Regions from separate parts of the Alkalimonas sp. NCh-2 genome, predicted to be linked through region 3. Evidence: riboswitches for the same ligand, from Rfam matches in the RefSeq annotation. Region 3 holds a riboswitch; each other region holds the start of a gene.
What was found. A riboswitch is a leader RNA that binds a small molecule or an ion and turns the genes downstream of it on or off. The one in region 3 is predicted to bind cyclic di-GMP.
Positions count from the first base shown of each region.

Region 1: it holds a riboswitch for cyclic di-GMP, as region 3 does, so the genes downstream of both, ABC502_RS17255 (OmpA family protein) here and ABC502_RS05345 (DUF3718 domain-containing protein) in region 3, are expected to answer to the same signal.
Region 2: it holds a riboswitch for cyclic di-GMP, as region 3 does, so the genes downstream of both, ABC502_RS10770 (porin) here and ABC502_RS05345 (DUF3718 domain-containing protein) in region 3, are expected to answer to the same signal.

Region 1 is NZ_JBDIUV010000008.1:38,783-43,975, forward strand. It holds gene fliF (flagellar basal-body MS-ring/collar protein FliF) at 1-843, opposite strand, end outside; gene ABC502_RS17245 (flagellar hook-basal body complex protein FliE) at 854-1,174, opposite strand; gene ABC502_RS17250 (sigma-54 dependent transcriptional regulator) at 1,183-2,496, opposite strand; gene ABC502_RS17255 (OmpA family protein) at 2,493-3,356, opposite strand; cyclic di-GMP riboswitch class I at 3,512-3,601, opposite strand; gene flhA (flagellar biosynthesis protein FlhA) at 3,918-5,193, opposite strand, start outside.
Region 2 is NZ_JBDIUV010000003.1:345,170-350,362, forward strand. It holds gene flgA (flagellar basal body P-ring formation chaperone FlgA) at 1-168, shown strand, start outside; gene flgM (flagellar biosynthesis anti-sigma factor FlgM) at 257-601, shown strand; gene ABC502_RS10755 (flagellar protein FlgN) at 601-1,029, shown strand; gene ABC502_RS10760 (LPP20 family lipoprotein) at 1,051-1,503, opposite strand; gene ABC502_RS10765 (flagellar assembly protein T N-terminal domain-containing protein) at 1,663-2,799, shown strand; cyclic di-GMP riboswitch class I at 2,947-3,035, shown strand; gene ABC502_RS10770 (porin) at 3,134-4,270, shown strand; gene ABC502_RS10775 (phosphate ABC transporter substrate-binding protein) at 4,283-4,675, shown strand; gene recD (exodeoxyribonuclease V subunit alpha) at 4,741-5,193, opposite strand, start outside.
Region 3 is NZ_JBDIUV010000002.1:8,222-13,414, forward strand. It holds gene ABC502_RS05335 (Na/Pi symporter) at 1-273, shown strand, start outside; gene ABC502_RS05340 (MBL fold metallo-hydrolase) at 263-1,669, shown strand; cyclic di-GMP riboswitch class I at 1,753-1,843, shown strand; gene ABC502_RS05345 (DUF3718 domain-containing protein) at 1,970-2,341, shown strand; gene ABC502_RS05350 (chorismate mutase) at 2,394-3,545, opposite strand; gene ABC502_RS05355 (cytochrome b/b6 domain-containing protein) at 3,934-4,590, shown strand; gene ABC502_RS05360 (cytochrome c) at 4,643-5,104, opposite strand.

The DNA.
Region 1 (5,193 bases), on a different contig from region 3:
GCGGTAGTTGCCATCGCCTAAAATAGGGAGCAGCATAATGGCAGCACGCTGTTCGATATTGCGTTCCAGCTTCTGCACAAAGGCGAGTTTCTTATCTGTTTCTTTGCCGATTGGGGCATCGTCGTACAAATCACCGGTCAGCAACCGGCCTCGTTGATCCACCACAGATACATTGCGGGGATCCAATCCGGAGACACTCCCAACAATCAGGCTCACAATCGCCTCGACCTGATTACCGCTTAGCTCATAGCCCGGCGCTAAATCCACCATCACCGAAGCTGCGGATTTCTCTTCCTGCCGGCCAACAAACAAACTCCGTTTCGGAATAGCCATATGCACCCGGCTGTTACGAATACCATCCATGGTAATAATGGTACGTGCCAACTCACCTTCCAAGGCATGCTGATACTGCATGGACTCCATAAACTGACTGGTTCCCATCGTGACTTTGTCACCAATAGTCGACAGCCCCTCAGGCATGGCAGCTTTGACACCGCGAGCCGCCAGCATAATGCGCGCATCAGCTAAACGATTTTGTGGCACCATGATATTGCCGGTGTTGGTATCAATACGAAAAGTGACCTTCTCCCGGTCCAGTATTTCCAGAATTCCAGCTTTGTCGTAATGCTCCTGGTTGCCATAGAGCGGCACATAATTCTTGGCGGAAGTCCAAAGAATTAACACAATGGTGGCCGCCACCAGCGTTGCCAGCAAGGCAATGGACGCAATGCTCCGGTCCCCGGCCTGCAACCAGCTGAAACGGCTGGACAGGTTAATAACCTTCTCCCGCAAGTTACTGTCGCTGGCAGCCGCTGGCGTGGCTTTTACAATTTCACCTTTCATCACAGTGTCCTTACAATGACATCCGCATCACATCATCGATGCCGCTCAATACTTTATTGCGTACCTGCAGCAACATAGAGAAACTTAAATCCGCTTTTTGGCTCGCAACCATAGCGCCAACCACATCATCGCTGCGACCGGTATCCACAGCCGTCATCAGATCCGCGGCAATATTCTGTTGCTGGTTTACCGCGCGAATGACCTGGGAAAAATCACTGCTGATGCCGCTGTCATTGCGGGCAGGCGCAATGCCTTCATTCCCGGCGACTTGCTGCAACCTGGTCATCATGTCCAGCATCTGGCTTTGACTGTTTACGGGTGAAATCATCATCGTTATCCTTAAGAAGCTAATGCATCAATGTTGACACCATGCTCACGCATGGCAGCTAATTTGTAACGCAGGGCACGGGTGCTCACCCCCAATGCCTGGGCAGTGAGTGTACGGTGACCGTTGAACTTGTTGAGTACATTTAAGATGTAATCAAACTCAGCATTTTTCTTGCTTTGTTTTAACAAACTGGCGCAAATCGCCGCCGCTTGTGGATGGCATTGCGGTAAATTCAGATCGGCAATTTGCAGCTCCATACCACGAGCCATCACCAATGCCCGCTGCATCACATTCTCCAGCTCACGCACATTGCCCGGCCAGTTGTATTGCAGCAGCACATTCGCCGCGTCACGACTTAAGCGATAGTTGCCATTGCCGTATTTTTGAAGAAAGAACTCCGCCAGTGGCAAAATATCGTCCCGCCGCTCACGCAAGGCCGGCCAACTGAGTGGCAACACATCCAGCCGGTAAAATAAATCTTCCCGGAATAAGCCTTGCTCCACCTGGCTGCGCAGATTTTTGTTGCTGGCGGCAATCACGCGAATATCCAGCTTGATGCGATTGTTGCTGCCCAGCCGCTCTACTTCACGCTCCTGCAGTACCCGCAACAGCTTGGCTTGCAGCGCCAGCGGTAGCTCTGAAATTTCATCCAGCAAAATAGTGCCGCCATTGGCGGCTTCAAATTTACCAATCTGCTGGTTTACGGCCCCGGTAAAGGCGCCTTTGTTGTGGCCAAATAACATGGCTTCTAACATATGTTCAGGAATGGCAGCGCAGTTCACTGCAATAAAAGGCTGGTCGGCACGATCTGAAGCCTGATGAATAAAGTTAGCCAAACGCTCTTTACCTGTGCCGGACTCGCCAAGGATCAACACACTGGCTTCTGTTTGCGCGGCCCGGTTGGCCAACTGCAAAATCTGCCGGCTTGCATGCGAAACCGCGACCAGATCTTGTAAGCCCCGGCTCATTGCTGTGGCATTGCGAATGGACGTTTTTAACTGAGACGTAAAAAAAGGCTTCAGTAAATAATCAATTGCGCCGCTTTGTAAGGTATCGGATGCTACTACACTTTGGTCGTTACCCACCATGCTGATAATTTGTGCTGACGGCAGCTTGCGACACACCAGACTGACCAAATCCGGCAACGCCATTTGTGTCATATCGCAATCGATAAACACCAGCGCCGGTTGATAATCATGGCACAGGCTGACGATGTCAGTAACCTGGGCGGTATGCAGCAGTTGATAGCCTTCACTACAGATACATTGGCGGATTTCCGCATCCGGCTGTTGTTGTGCTATCCAAAGGACATAAGCAACATTCATCGAGTAGTAACCTCCTGTTCTGTTCCTGCGCGAATAAGTCGGACGGTAACCCGACTGTTCGTCGCTCCAGACGTGCCTTGGTGATGTAACAATGGGTAGCGATTACCATGGGCCCTCACCTCCAACATGGCGGCTTTGACACCCAGCTCGATCAGCTGTGCAGCCACTTCATCGGCTCTTTCTTTTGATACCAGTCGGTTGGCTAACGAGGTACCCACATCATCACTGTGGCCATCAATCAGAATTTTGTGGACGGATGGATCAAATTGCAGATAACGCACCAGTTGAGCCAACTGCACCAGCTGTGGTCGGGTGAGAGTACGCTGGCCAGCTTTAAATGGAATGTCGCTATCTCTGGCTTGTTGCCAGGACAGCGGTGCCATCTGTGCGATGCAGCGGCGAAACTGCGCGACAGCTTCCGCGCCACGCACACTGGTGAGTAACAGTGGTTGTACCTGACCCGGAGCACCCAACTCGAACTCCAGCCAATGGCCGGATTGTATCTGTTGCAATAGCGGCAAAGCCGCTGCGATAAAGCTAACCTGCCGGTCGTGGTACAACTCAGCACTGTAAGGATAGGAGCTAGTGGCAACGATGCGCTGCTGCCAGTCTGCAGGCCGGGCCATCACACTGGCCTCGGTTAACGCCTGATGCGGTTGTATCAATTCCAATTCCAGCCGCAGAGAATAACCGGGCTCTACCAGGAAACTTACCTGGCCAAAACCACGAACTTCCTGTTGCATACGGCAATAAAAGGCACTGCCGTGCAACTGCCAGTCAGCCCGTTCCGCCGGTTGCACCAGCACAGGTGCAGGCAGGGCACCAGCTGCGGCAGTGAACCAGAGAGTCAGAAATACCATAGACACATCGTAAACCTTTTAATAAACCACAACGGTCACTGCCAGGCAGCAACACCAAGGTTGAAGAAACTAAAAGGAAAACTGCATAGAAAAGCGCTCTGCTTTGCAGCGGACAGCCGCGCAGACAGAGGCAACCCAGAAGGATGCCGCTAAGCTAATGCAACCCCGCTATCGTAGCGTACACATACGCTGTAGACCGGAGGCTTTGCGTCCTGCCCTTTCGGTGCAGTTTGCCTTTTAATTGTCTTAACATTTTTCATAAACAGCAGTGCTGATTATGAATTGAAACTGAACAAATTAAACGATAACTAAATCAGTACCATAAGGCAAGCATATTTTCTTGCACCATGGTGTTTACTTTTTAAAATCACAGGCTTATCGCCGTACATTTTTTCACCTATCACAAATACACTGCCGTAACTGTTCGGACCAGAGTAGCTTATGCAAGACATTAATGTTAATAAACCGGTGCCATTTCGCCAGGAAATGCAACCATAGCACCGGGCTGTGACCAGCAGATGACAGCCCACTATTCAGCCTGGCTGACCGTTCAATCACCACTTAACCCAAGGCCCCAATCACGTTAACCCGCACCGTTTCCGGGATTTCATTGTAGGACAACACCGCCAGTGAGTTTTGCGTAAAAGTACGGGCATAACGTGCCAGCAAAGGTCTTAATTGTGGCACCACTACCAGGGCTGGTGTTAAACCTTGCTGCTGCATCTGGCTGCTGATCAGTGGCATATGGCGCTGGAACTGACTGAGCAGATTGGGCGCAACCGGAAAACTATCCAGCGCCACCTTACCCGCCTGCATCGCCTGGTTCAGCGCACTTTGCAGCGTTTGCTCCAGCTTCTCATCCAGCGTATAGGCACTGAGCTCTTCTTTGTCACCACTGATTTGCCGCACCAGCGCCCGCTGCAAAGCGCAACGCACATCGGACGTGAGCAGAATAGGATCTTTGGTCACCTCGCTGCTGTCGAGCAGGGTACTGGCAATGCTGAGAATATCACCAAGACTGACCTGTTCACGCAGCAACAGGCGGTACACCTTCAACTGCACAGTATCGCTCAGGGCTTTATCCAGGGCTTCGGCCAGTACTGGTGCTACCGCAGCCAGTCGCTTATTCAGTTGTTTTACATCTTCATACACAAAGAGATCGGCCAAATGCTCTTTAATGACTTTGCCGGCATGGGTGGCGATCACAGTAGCCAGATCCACCACCGAGTACCCCAGGTTCAGAGCTTTCGCCCGGTTGTCAGCTTCAACCCAGACGGCCTCCAGGCCATAGGCTGGATCCCGGGTTATTTCCCCATCCAACTGGCCATAGACTTCACCAGTGTTCAGTGCCAGTAACTGCTGCGGATTTAACCGGCCGGTTGCTAAGGGCACCCCCGCCAGTTTGATACGGTATTCCTGCGGGTTTAACTGCAGGTTATCCCGCACCCGCACTTCGGGTAATAAAAAACCGCTCTGTTCAGACAAGGTTTTACGAATGCCACGCAAGGTCTGCACCAGTTCCTCCCCTTTGTCTTTGTCGGCCAGATAGACCAGTCGAAAGCCCAGCTCAATCGAAATACGATCCACATAAGGGATATCCTCCCAACTAAGCGCTGAGGGGGTTTGCACTATGGTCTCGGTAAATTGCTCCACCTGCGCCAGCTCGCCCTTATCCACCCGCTGCTGCATACGCCAGGCAACATAAATAAGCGGCAAAGCAAAGCCAATAAAAGCCATCCCCGGCATACCGGGGACCAGCCCCAGGATCAGCATAATGCCACCAGTGGTGAACAATACCCGTGGTGATGCCAGCAGCTGCCGCCCCACTTCATCGGAC
Region 2 (5,193 bases), on a different contig from region 3:
GATGTTGTTACAATTCATGTTGACCATGCTACTTTAAGTGTCAGTGCTACTGGCATCGCTGAGCAGGATGGCAGCCTGGGCGACTTGATTCAAATCCGTAACCGGCAATCAAATAAACTGATTGATGCCAGAGTTACGGCCGTAAATGAGGTGAAAGTGCAGTTTTAATCACAATCACTAAAAAAAGATTAAAGTTTTCTCCAGCGCGGCCGTTAGCATGAGCATAGGGAGTTTGATCAGTAGGTAGAGGTTTCAGATGGTTAGTCAAATTAACAATACCCCACCAGCCAATGCTGGTAATCAGGTAAAAAAAGAGTCGGTTGAGCAAACCAATCAACGGCAGCAGGTTGCTCAGCAAAAACAAGCAGCGGCAACCCCGCAGCCTACTACGCCACAAGCGAAGCAAGACTCAGTATCCATTACGCCACAGGCCAAGCAAATGACGCGCCTGCAGGAAAAAGCTAACAACAGTTCAGGCATTGATCAGGAAAAAGTCGACAAGATTAAACGTGCCATTGCCGATGGCAAATACCAAATCAATGTTGAGCAGTTGGCCAAACGTATTATGCAATTTGAGGGCGAAATTTTTCGCAAAAGCTGATGACCGCCACTGATCTGAACACCCTACTGCAACAGCAAAAGGAGCACCTGGATGTGCTCCTTTCGTTATTACGGCAAGAAATTTCCGCCATCAGCAACCGGCAGCCTGACGAGCTGGAAGCTGTTGGCAGCACAAAAGTCGCTTGTCTCGAAGCCCTGCAGCAACTGGACCAACAGATAGCCACACACCCACAGCTGTCTGAAGCCAGGCAAACCAATACCTTTAAAGAAGCCGTCAGCGCGATGGACCAGGTCTTGGCTGAGTGCAAACAACAAAATGAAGTGAACCGATTGGCCTTGGAGCAAAGCCAGCTGAACTTACAGCATTTTAAAAACGAACTGCTGCAACTGCATGGTAAATCCGGCCTTACCTACGATCGCAAAGGCAAACCAGCGGTAGAACATAAAGGTACTGGCTTTAAAGCCTGATAAGAAAAGCCAGCACTTCAGCTAGTAATAACGGACATGGCGAATACGGCGTTGCGGTTGCTGCGCCTGATACAACTCATAGACATGGCGGAAATCCAGCTCAAGCTCAGTGGCGTAGGCATCGCCTATCGGATAGCTTTTTACTACCCTGGCTCCACGAATCACTCCCTGCACTGATGCTCGTAACTGCTCATTATGAATAAGCAGTTGCTGCATGCTGGTGTTGGCATCAATTCGCTGGCCATACACCTGCTCCGCCAGCTCACGGTAGGCATCTAACTTGGATGCCTGCAAGGCCATCAGCATCTTGTGCTGTTCATCCTGCCCTGGCTGCAAGGATAAAGGCGCATAGCCAACAGCCCGCAGTACTGGAAATTGCTCAGGAGCAACTGTTTCCCACTCGACATGGCGATCGGCTACCAGGCTACAGGCCGATAACAGCAGCAGGCTGCACATAATCAGGACTTTGTTCATCATCAATCTCCGTAAGTGATAAAATTTAAAAGCAAAACACGCGCCAACTTGCTATCTCTGGTGCCCTTCTGCTAACAATGGTACATAACTTGCTTTTTCAATCAGTAGAAACCACACAACGTCAAAAGTCTGGCGTAGTAAGTGTTGAGGAAATGCGTCATGCGAATGCTGTTTATCGGGCTGGGATTGCTGCTTATCAGCTTAAATACTGCAGCTGACTGGATTGAAGCCAGCGGTCAGGCCGTGATCCGAGGCGGAGATGAAACGGACGCACGTGCCAGAGCCACTGAAGATGCAGTACGGCGAGCCTTGCTCTATGCAGGTGCTTCCATCACTAGCGTGCAACAAGTTACCAATGGCCTGCTCACCGAAAGCTCGATGCAATGGCAGAGTCAGGCGGAAGTCCGGCAAATTGAGCTGGTACGGGAGCAACGCATTGGCCGCACCCTGGAAGTAACGATCCGGGCAGATATATTCCCACAACATGCCCAATGTCAGGGTGCCGGCTACAAAAAACCAGTCTTGATTAGCCCTTTTCCGCTGCGTCATCCTCAGCAAAGCGTGATTGGTGATCTACACCCCCTCGGTGAAGTCAGTGCCAGAAAGCTGCATCAGCAGTTGCAGGGATTATCCAACAGTACCATCCCCACCTGGCTGGAGCACCCTGATCTAAGTCGTCCCTTGTCCACACGCGAACGAAGCAGTTTATTGCAACAAACCAATGCGGACTACCTGGTGACGGCCAGTATAGAAGATATCTCTTTGGGCGAGCGCACCGATATGAACCTGCGCTTTTGGTCCGATGCCAGACGTGAGCGTTTTTTTCATATGCGGCTGCAACTGCAACAATTAAGTACAGGTAAGGTGCTGTTTCAACAGGAATACCGTACCCAGGCACGCTGGGATTTCCGTAAACGCACCAGCATCACTCCACATGATCATCGCTTCTGGCAGACCAGCTACGGCGAAGCGGTTAGCCGGGTCCTGGATGCTGCTGTGATGGATATTGACGATGCACTGCGCTGCGAACCTTTCGTTGCCGCTATCACTGAAGTTGGTAACAACCGGATCCAGTTACAAAGTGGGCAGAATGCCGGCCTCCGCCATGGAGATGAGCTGACTATCTTGTATCGTCAGCAAGGCATCCAAGGAGACAATACCCGCTTTCGTATCAGCCCACTCACAGTCCGTATTACTGAGCTGGGCTTCGACTGGGCCATCGCCGTGAGCAGCAACGAACAATTATTAAGCAATGTGCAGGTTGGTGATGTCGCCACAAAATTGACCAATAAATGATTCAAAAAAGCACTATTCATAAAGATGGCCAATACCACTTTTGGTGCCAGCCCTGAGCGTCATTCACCTGCAGCCCTGGTGATAACCGGGGCTTGGTACTTTATTCGGTATTACTTTACAGGTCTGACCATTATCTGTACAATCCGCGCCTCATCCTGGCAAGTCAGCTGAAAAGCTGAACACGCAAAGTCATGGGCCTAACGGAACTGAATTCCTATGGCAGCCAGACTGCACCTCTTCAAGCATTGGCTTGCCTCGATGGAAATTGCACTGTGTTAACAGCTGGATTGCCAAAGCACAGTGGTACAATCAACTACCGGGGTAGACATTCAACATGGTATCAAAGATCAAACAACTCAGCCTGGCTGTGCTACTGGCAGCAACCGCTTCAGCCGCACAGGCAGATGTTCGTTTCAATGGTTTTGCCTCCATCAAAGCAGGCAGCACATTATCAAGTTCAGATAACTTGTATGGTTATGATAAAGAAGTCGACTTTAAAAATGAGTCACTTTTTGCACTGCAGGTGCAGGCCGACTTAGCCGACCGTTTGTCAGTAACCGCTCAATTGATGGGCCGTGGTGCCAACGACTTCAAAGCAGAATTTGAGTGGGCTTATTTAACTTATGAGCTGAATCAGCAGACGCGGATCAATGCTGGCCGTCTGCGGACCCCCTTTTACCGCTACTCCGATTTTATGGATGTTGGTTATGCCTATGATTGGGCCCGGGTTCCTAACTCGGTCTACAACTTGGATTTTAATAATCTGGAAGGCGTTTCATTGGTACGTTTTGGTCAATTGGGTACGGTTGACTCCACCTTACAATTCATCCTGGGCAGCTACAGCGGCACCACCAACATGACTCCGGTGCCATTCGATGCTAATATCGACCGGGTGGCAGGGGCTACTTGGGAACTGACACAAGGCAATTTCAGCGCCAGACTTGCTTATTTAACCGGTAAATTAACCATGGTTGATCAGGATGGCGAACTGTCCGGTTTGCTGAACCTGCTGGAGCAGTCTGGTTTTGCTGACACCGCCAGCCAAATCCGCATTGATGATGCCCGCAGTGCTTTTATGGGTCTAGCACTTGGCTACGACAATGGCAGTCTGGTCTTGAGTGGTGAAATCGTCCGTGCCCGTACCAAAGATACCGTGATCCCAACGCAGAATGGTTTTTACCTGTCAGCTGGCTATCGCATCAACAGCTACACGCCTTTTGTTAGCTTTGAGCGTCGTGATAACGAAGGACGGTCTGAAATTTACCAGGCGATGGCCGAAGGCAACCCGCTCCGCCCTTTCGTTGCTGAGACCGTGGAATACTTCACCATCCAGCGCGATACCTGGAATATCGGCAGCCGTTACGATTTCCATCCATCTGCCGCACTGAAGATGCAGTTTAGCTCGCAGAAAAATAAAGTGGCCGATCGCCGTGATCAGTTGCTGACCGTCGGCATTGATTTGGTATTTTAAGGAGCCATCGCTATGAAAAAAACTCTGATTGCTGCATTCGCTCTGGTTTCCACGCTGTGTTCAGCCGAGATTGCTATTATCGCCCACCCGGCAGCGGCCGATGTCAGCTTGGAAGAAGTGTCTCGCATTTATATGGGACGCGCTGGTAGCCTGATGCCAGTTAACCTGCCTGAGAACCATGCCCTGCGTGATCAGTTCGAGCAGGAAGCTCTGGGTCGCAGCCCAGCACAAATGAAAGCTTACTGGTCTCGCCTGGTCTTTACCGGCAAAGGCCGCCCACCGGTGGAGGTCGACTCAGTTGCTGCTAAAATTGAGTTTGTTGCAGCCAACCCAAATAGCCTGGGTTATATCCCTGCCAGTGACGTGACGGATCAGGTACGAGTGATTGCTACCATCGCCAACTAAGGCGCTGCTTTACTGATTAAAAATGCCGGCTAGAAGCCGGCATTTTCTTTGGGTTAAAGCCCCTATCACACCAAAGCAAAGCCACTGGCCCGCTGCACACGCTGCGCTATGGTACTGGCCAGCACAGCATCATTATCGTAAATCAGGGTAAACCTTGTTTTGGCCCGGGTGATACCGGTATAAAGCAGCTCACGGGTCAGCACCGGACTACTGCTCGCCGGCAACAGCAAGGCAGTATGGCCAAACTCTGAACCCTGTGATTTATGCACCGTCATGGCAAACACCGTTTCGACGCTGTGCAACCGGCTGGGCAACACCCAGCGAATACCTCCCTCACCATCCGAAAACGCCACCCGCAGTACCGTGCCCGCTTGCTCCTGCATGGCTAAACAGACACCAATATCGCCATTCATCAGCTGCAAGTGATAATCGTTGCGGGTCATCAGCACCGGCCGGCCCGGATACCAGGCCTGGCTCTGCGGCTTGATCAGATCATGCCGGGCCAGTAGCTGCTCGAT
Region 3 (5,193 bases):
CCGGCCGGAACAGGCCAGATTTCAGCCTTGTATCGCGAGATTAGCCGTTGGCGTACTGCGGAGAAACAGCAACTGGTGGCCCCTGCGCAATTAAGTGCAGCCTTGCACAGTGGTCATGGGGGGGAGTGGTTGTTACGATTGGCTGAGCTGCGTCGTTTTGATCATCACCTGACCAAGGCCATGCTGGGGGTTGCCCAGATCCAGCAATACTATGAGCGGCAGCAAGAGGCCGTGAGCACAGCGACAGAAATAGGAGAGCTCGATGCCAGTTAATGCGCAACTTACCTTTATCGGAGGGGCTGGCCAAGTCACCGGCTCCTGTTATTTACTGGAATTAAACGATAAAAAGATACTGCTTGATTGCGGTATGGTGCAGGGGGGCGATCAGATACGCGAGTGGCACAAATTCCGTTTTCAGTTCCGACCCAAAGATATTGATGCGGTGATTTTGTCGCATGCTCATATTGACCACAGTGGCTTATTGCCTTTGCTGGTCGCCAAAGGTTTTCATGGCAAAATTTACTGTACCAAAGGTACCGCTGAGTTACTGCCTGTGTTGTTAAAAGATTCAGTACATTTGTATTTAAAAGATCTGGAATGGAAGAATAAACGAGCAGCCAGGGCAGGAAAAAAAGAGATACAGCCGGTGATGCAGTTAAGCGATGCTGAACGGGTAGTGGCTTTATGCGAACCTCAGCCCTACAACAAGCGGTTGGTACCAATGCCCGGCATGGAGCTGGAGTTTAACGATGCAGGCCATATTCTGGGCTCGGCCATTGTCCAGCTCTGGTTGAAGGGCCGGCAAGGCATGCGGCATCTGGTGTTTTCCGGTGATTTGGGAAATCCTGCTACGGTGTTGATGCACGATCCGGCGCAGATTGAGCATGCGGATGTGGTGCTGATGGAAAGTACCTATGGCGATCGCAATCATCAGGATGTGGAGCACACCGTCGCGGAGTTTGCTGCGGCACTGGATGCCGCCTACGAGGCCGGCGGTAATGTTTATATTCCGGCTTTTGCACTGGGCCGCTCGCAAGAAATCTTGTACTACCTGGGGGTGTTGTATCATCAGGGTAAATTGAAACAAAAAGTTGTGTTTTTGGACAGTCCGATGGCCATTAGCATCACTGAAATTTACGACCGCTTTTTCCACAGTATGGATCCTGACGATACCCGGGTTTTAAAACAGCAGAACGTGCGCGATCTGGCGTCGTTTTTACCGATCCTGAAGCTATCGGAAACAGTGGAAGACTCGATGGCCATTAACCGCTTTAAACAAGGGGCTATCATCATTGCTGGCAGTGGGATGTGCAATGGCGGTCGTATTGTGCATCATTTCAAACACAATCTGTGGAAGAACTCGAACCATCTGATTTTTGTTGGCTTTCAGGCGCAAGGCACTTTAGGACGCCGGCTGGTGGATGGTGAGCAGCGTATTAAGCTGTTTGGCCAAGATATTGTGGTTAAAGCCAAAGTCCACACCATAGGGGGCTTTTCTGCCCATGCTGGCCAAAGTGAGTTGTTGCAGTGGGCTGAGGCCATTGGTGGTCAGCCAAAATTCTGGTTGGTACACGGTGAGAGTAAAGCGCAACAGGCCTTGCAGCAGGAAATGATCCAGCGCGGGCTCCAGGTTGAGATAGCCTCACAGGGCCAGCAAATAAGTCTTTAACCGGTTCGACCGGTTCACTTATTTAAACGATGAAATTTTTATGACGCTATTGCCAAAGTCGTTTGAACTGGTTACTATGTGCACACTTCGAAAGGCAAGACATCCGAAAGGGTGATCACGCAAAGCTTCAGGTCTAAAGGAAACATCGTTTCCCATGATAGCTGGGCTGCCATTAAGCGTCGTCCTGACCTTAATGTGAACTGCAAACAGCAGTAGTCATATCGACCTTTCGCAAGCACAAGCTAATCACCATTCAAAGATGAATGGATTCTGACTAATTACTGTTTTTGGAGCCAGAAAATGAAATTGAAATTTGTAGCTTTAGCGTCTGTTCTTGCAGCCACTGGTGTGTTCAGCTCACAGGCTCAGGCCGATCAACAACTTGCCCTGTCTATTTGCTCCTACGTTGCAGCAGATAGCCGTAACGATTTACGCAAAACCCTTAGCGATCACCGTCTGCGCTTGCGCAACGTTTATGATGGTATCGTATGTGATGGCTTGCCGCTGGTGCGTCATGCTATTCGTCACAATGCCAACGACACTGCGGACTTTATTATCCGTCAGTTACCAGGCAGCCAGGTTGCTAATTCTGGTGATATTGAGTGGGCAGAAAGCAACGGCTTTTCTGGCTCGCCAGTGATTGAATCCATTCGTGCCCGTGCTAACAGCTAAGTAGCCCCCCTGTTTTATAGAAGGCGCCCGAGTGGCGCCTTCTTTTTGTGTGCTAAGCCGGTACTTCAGTTGGCTGTATATCTTCACTTGGGTAGCAGCCAAGTACTTTAATAAATTTAGTGATGCGGTTTAGCTCTTCCAGTGCCCGGGTCATGGCGTAGTCGCCTGCATTGGCCAGTACATCGACATAAAACATTTCTTCCCATGGATTGCCCGGAATTGGCCGTGACTCTAACTTAGCCATGCTGATGCCGTGGCGTTTTAACACCGTTAAGGCGTCTACCAAAGCACCGGGTTGTTGGCCGGTAAACATAATAAAGGTGGTTTTGGCGGGTATAGCCTTGGCCACACTGATGGCTTTACGGGCGACCACGATAAAGCGACTGACATTGTCTTTTTGATTGGCCAGATCCCGGGCCAGTACCTCCAGGCCATAGATTTTACCACCAGCTTCACCACCAATCGCTACGATGGTCGGGTCCTGTTTTTGCTGCACCCGCTGAAAGGCATCGGAGGAGCTGTCGCAATACTCTACCTTGATGTTGGTCAGGCCTAACAAAAACTGGCTGCACTGAGCAATCACCTGAGGGTGAGCACAGATTTGCCGGATTTGGTTGAGGGCTGCGCCGGGCAGGCCCAGTACACAGTGATCTATCGGGTGGGTCAGCTCACCAACAATGGATAAACGGGTGTGTTGCAGCAGATCATAAACCTCATTAATGCTGCCGGAAGAGGTATTTTCTATCGGTAGTACGGCATAATCGGCATGGCCGGTTTCAACCGCTTTGATGATCTCATTAAAGCTGTCGCAGCCAATATCGATAATCTGCTCAGCACGGCGGGTAAAGTATTTTTGTGTTGCCCAGTAGCTGTATGAACCCTGACCTCCCAGATAAGCAACCTTGACGGATGGTCCTTGCATACCCCGCAGCTCCCCCTGCAGTTTGGCTTGTTGTTGCAGTACAGAGTCTTCAATAATCACATGAAATAAACGGGTGACGTAATGTGCATCCAGCTCCATTGTTTTGCCACTCTCGATCAGTCGCAGCAGTAACTCTTCCTCACGCTGTTGATCACGAATGGGTTTGTTCTGGCTGATTTTTGCCTCAGCAACCGCAAGAGCCAGTTTGCGTCGTTTGGCCAGCAGTTGCAGCAACTCCTGATCAGTCTGTTGGATTTGTTGTCGTACTTCGGTAAGTTCCATCACGGATCATCCTCGTTGCATTAGTGTGTCGGTGTTTGGTGGCAAAAAAAAACCTCCCATGGTGGGAGGTTTTAGGTGTTCAGCACGCGCGCAACACTACCTCCCGGATTGGGTGGTAAAGAAGCTAAAAAAGAAAGTGTTGAATGTGCGTCGTTTCATCTGGTTTTTTTATCAGTCTGGATGGCTAAAGTCAACTAATAAATAGCTGTCGGTTGTATCTTTGTTTGATATTCTTTTGTGATCCTGTGGCCAACTAATGGCTTATGCTAGAATCGCAGGCACAAGGTTGTTGGTTGTGCTGCAAACCCATTGACTGAGTGGGTGGCCATTAGCGGGTATCTATCCAGCCATAATTAGCAATCCATTGGGTAACATTCAGGAGTTATGCATGAAGGTTATGAAGAAAGTGTGGGATCCTGCGGTGCGCTTTTTCCATTGGAGCCAAGTAGCACTGTTGGCCGGGCTTTGGTATACCGGCACCGAGGGATTGATGGAGTGGCACCAATTGCTGGCATATACCCTGGCCGCAGTATTGTTGGCGCGAATTTGTTGGGGATTTTATGGCAGCCAAAGTGCCCGTTTCAGCCAGTTTGCGGCCAATCCGCTCAAAGCCATCCGTTATTTACGGCAGCCAGAACCTGTCATGGGGCACAACCCGGCTTCGTCGTACATGATTTTCGCTTTGCTGCTATTGGTGTTGTTACAGTTTGTCTCGGGCCTGATGACGACCGATCACATTTTTACCGATGGCCCTCTGGTGCGTTATGTCTCAAGCGACATGGTGTCTTTGGCCACCCGATGGCACAAGCTTGGGATTGATATTTTACTGATAGCAGTGCTGGTGCATATCGTTGCTGCTATCTGGCATAGCTGGCGTCATCATAACGTCATTATGGGGATGCTGCATGGCAAGTTGAGTGCTCCCGACGAGCTGAAGGTGCCGGCACCGAAAACGGGGTGGAGCTTCTTTGGGTTGGTTTTGCTTTTTTGCCTGGCATTTTATTGGTGGCAAGGGGCGGACTTGATCCGGATCTTGTCGTACTAATCAAAGGGGCAGAGGTCAAAGGGGCCATAGGCCCCTGCTGGTCAAGCCAGGCTTAATCGGCCCGATAGTTGTCGTGGCAAGCTTTGCAGTTGTTGGCAAACTCACGGAAGGCTCCTTGAATAGCCCGACGCTCACCACCTTGTGCAGCTTCATGCAGCGCTGCAGCATCGGCAGCAAACTTCTCTCCGCGCTGATTAAAGTCATCCAGGTTTTGCCACAAGGCGGCTTTAACCTTGCCGCTGGCATGATCGGCTCCCGGGATAGTAAAAGCTTCCCAGGGCAGTTGCGTTAACGTAGCCAGCGCTTCAGCTCTACGCTGCACCCGCTCGACATCGTAAGGCACATTGCCTCGAAACATCTCATTGATATCGACTAAATTAAATCGAATCATCTGGAAAGCTGCCTGACGGTAAGTCACAGCATCTTCGCCATTCTCAAAGGCATTGGCCAAAGCTGGTTGGCTCAGCATTACGCCAGAACAGAGTAAGGCAATTGAAAGCAGGTTTTTTTTCATGGTGACTCCTGTTGTCTTGTCCTGTTGGCATACTAAAGGACTTGCCGCTAAAAGTGTAGTATCTTATGGTATGCTCAAAGCGTAACCAG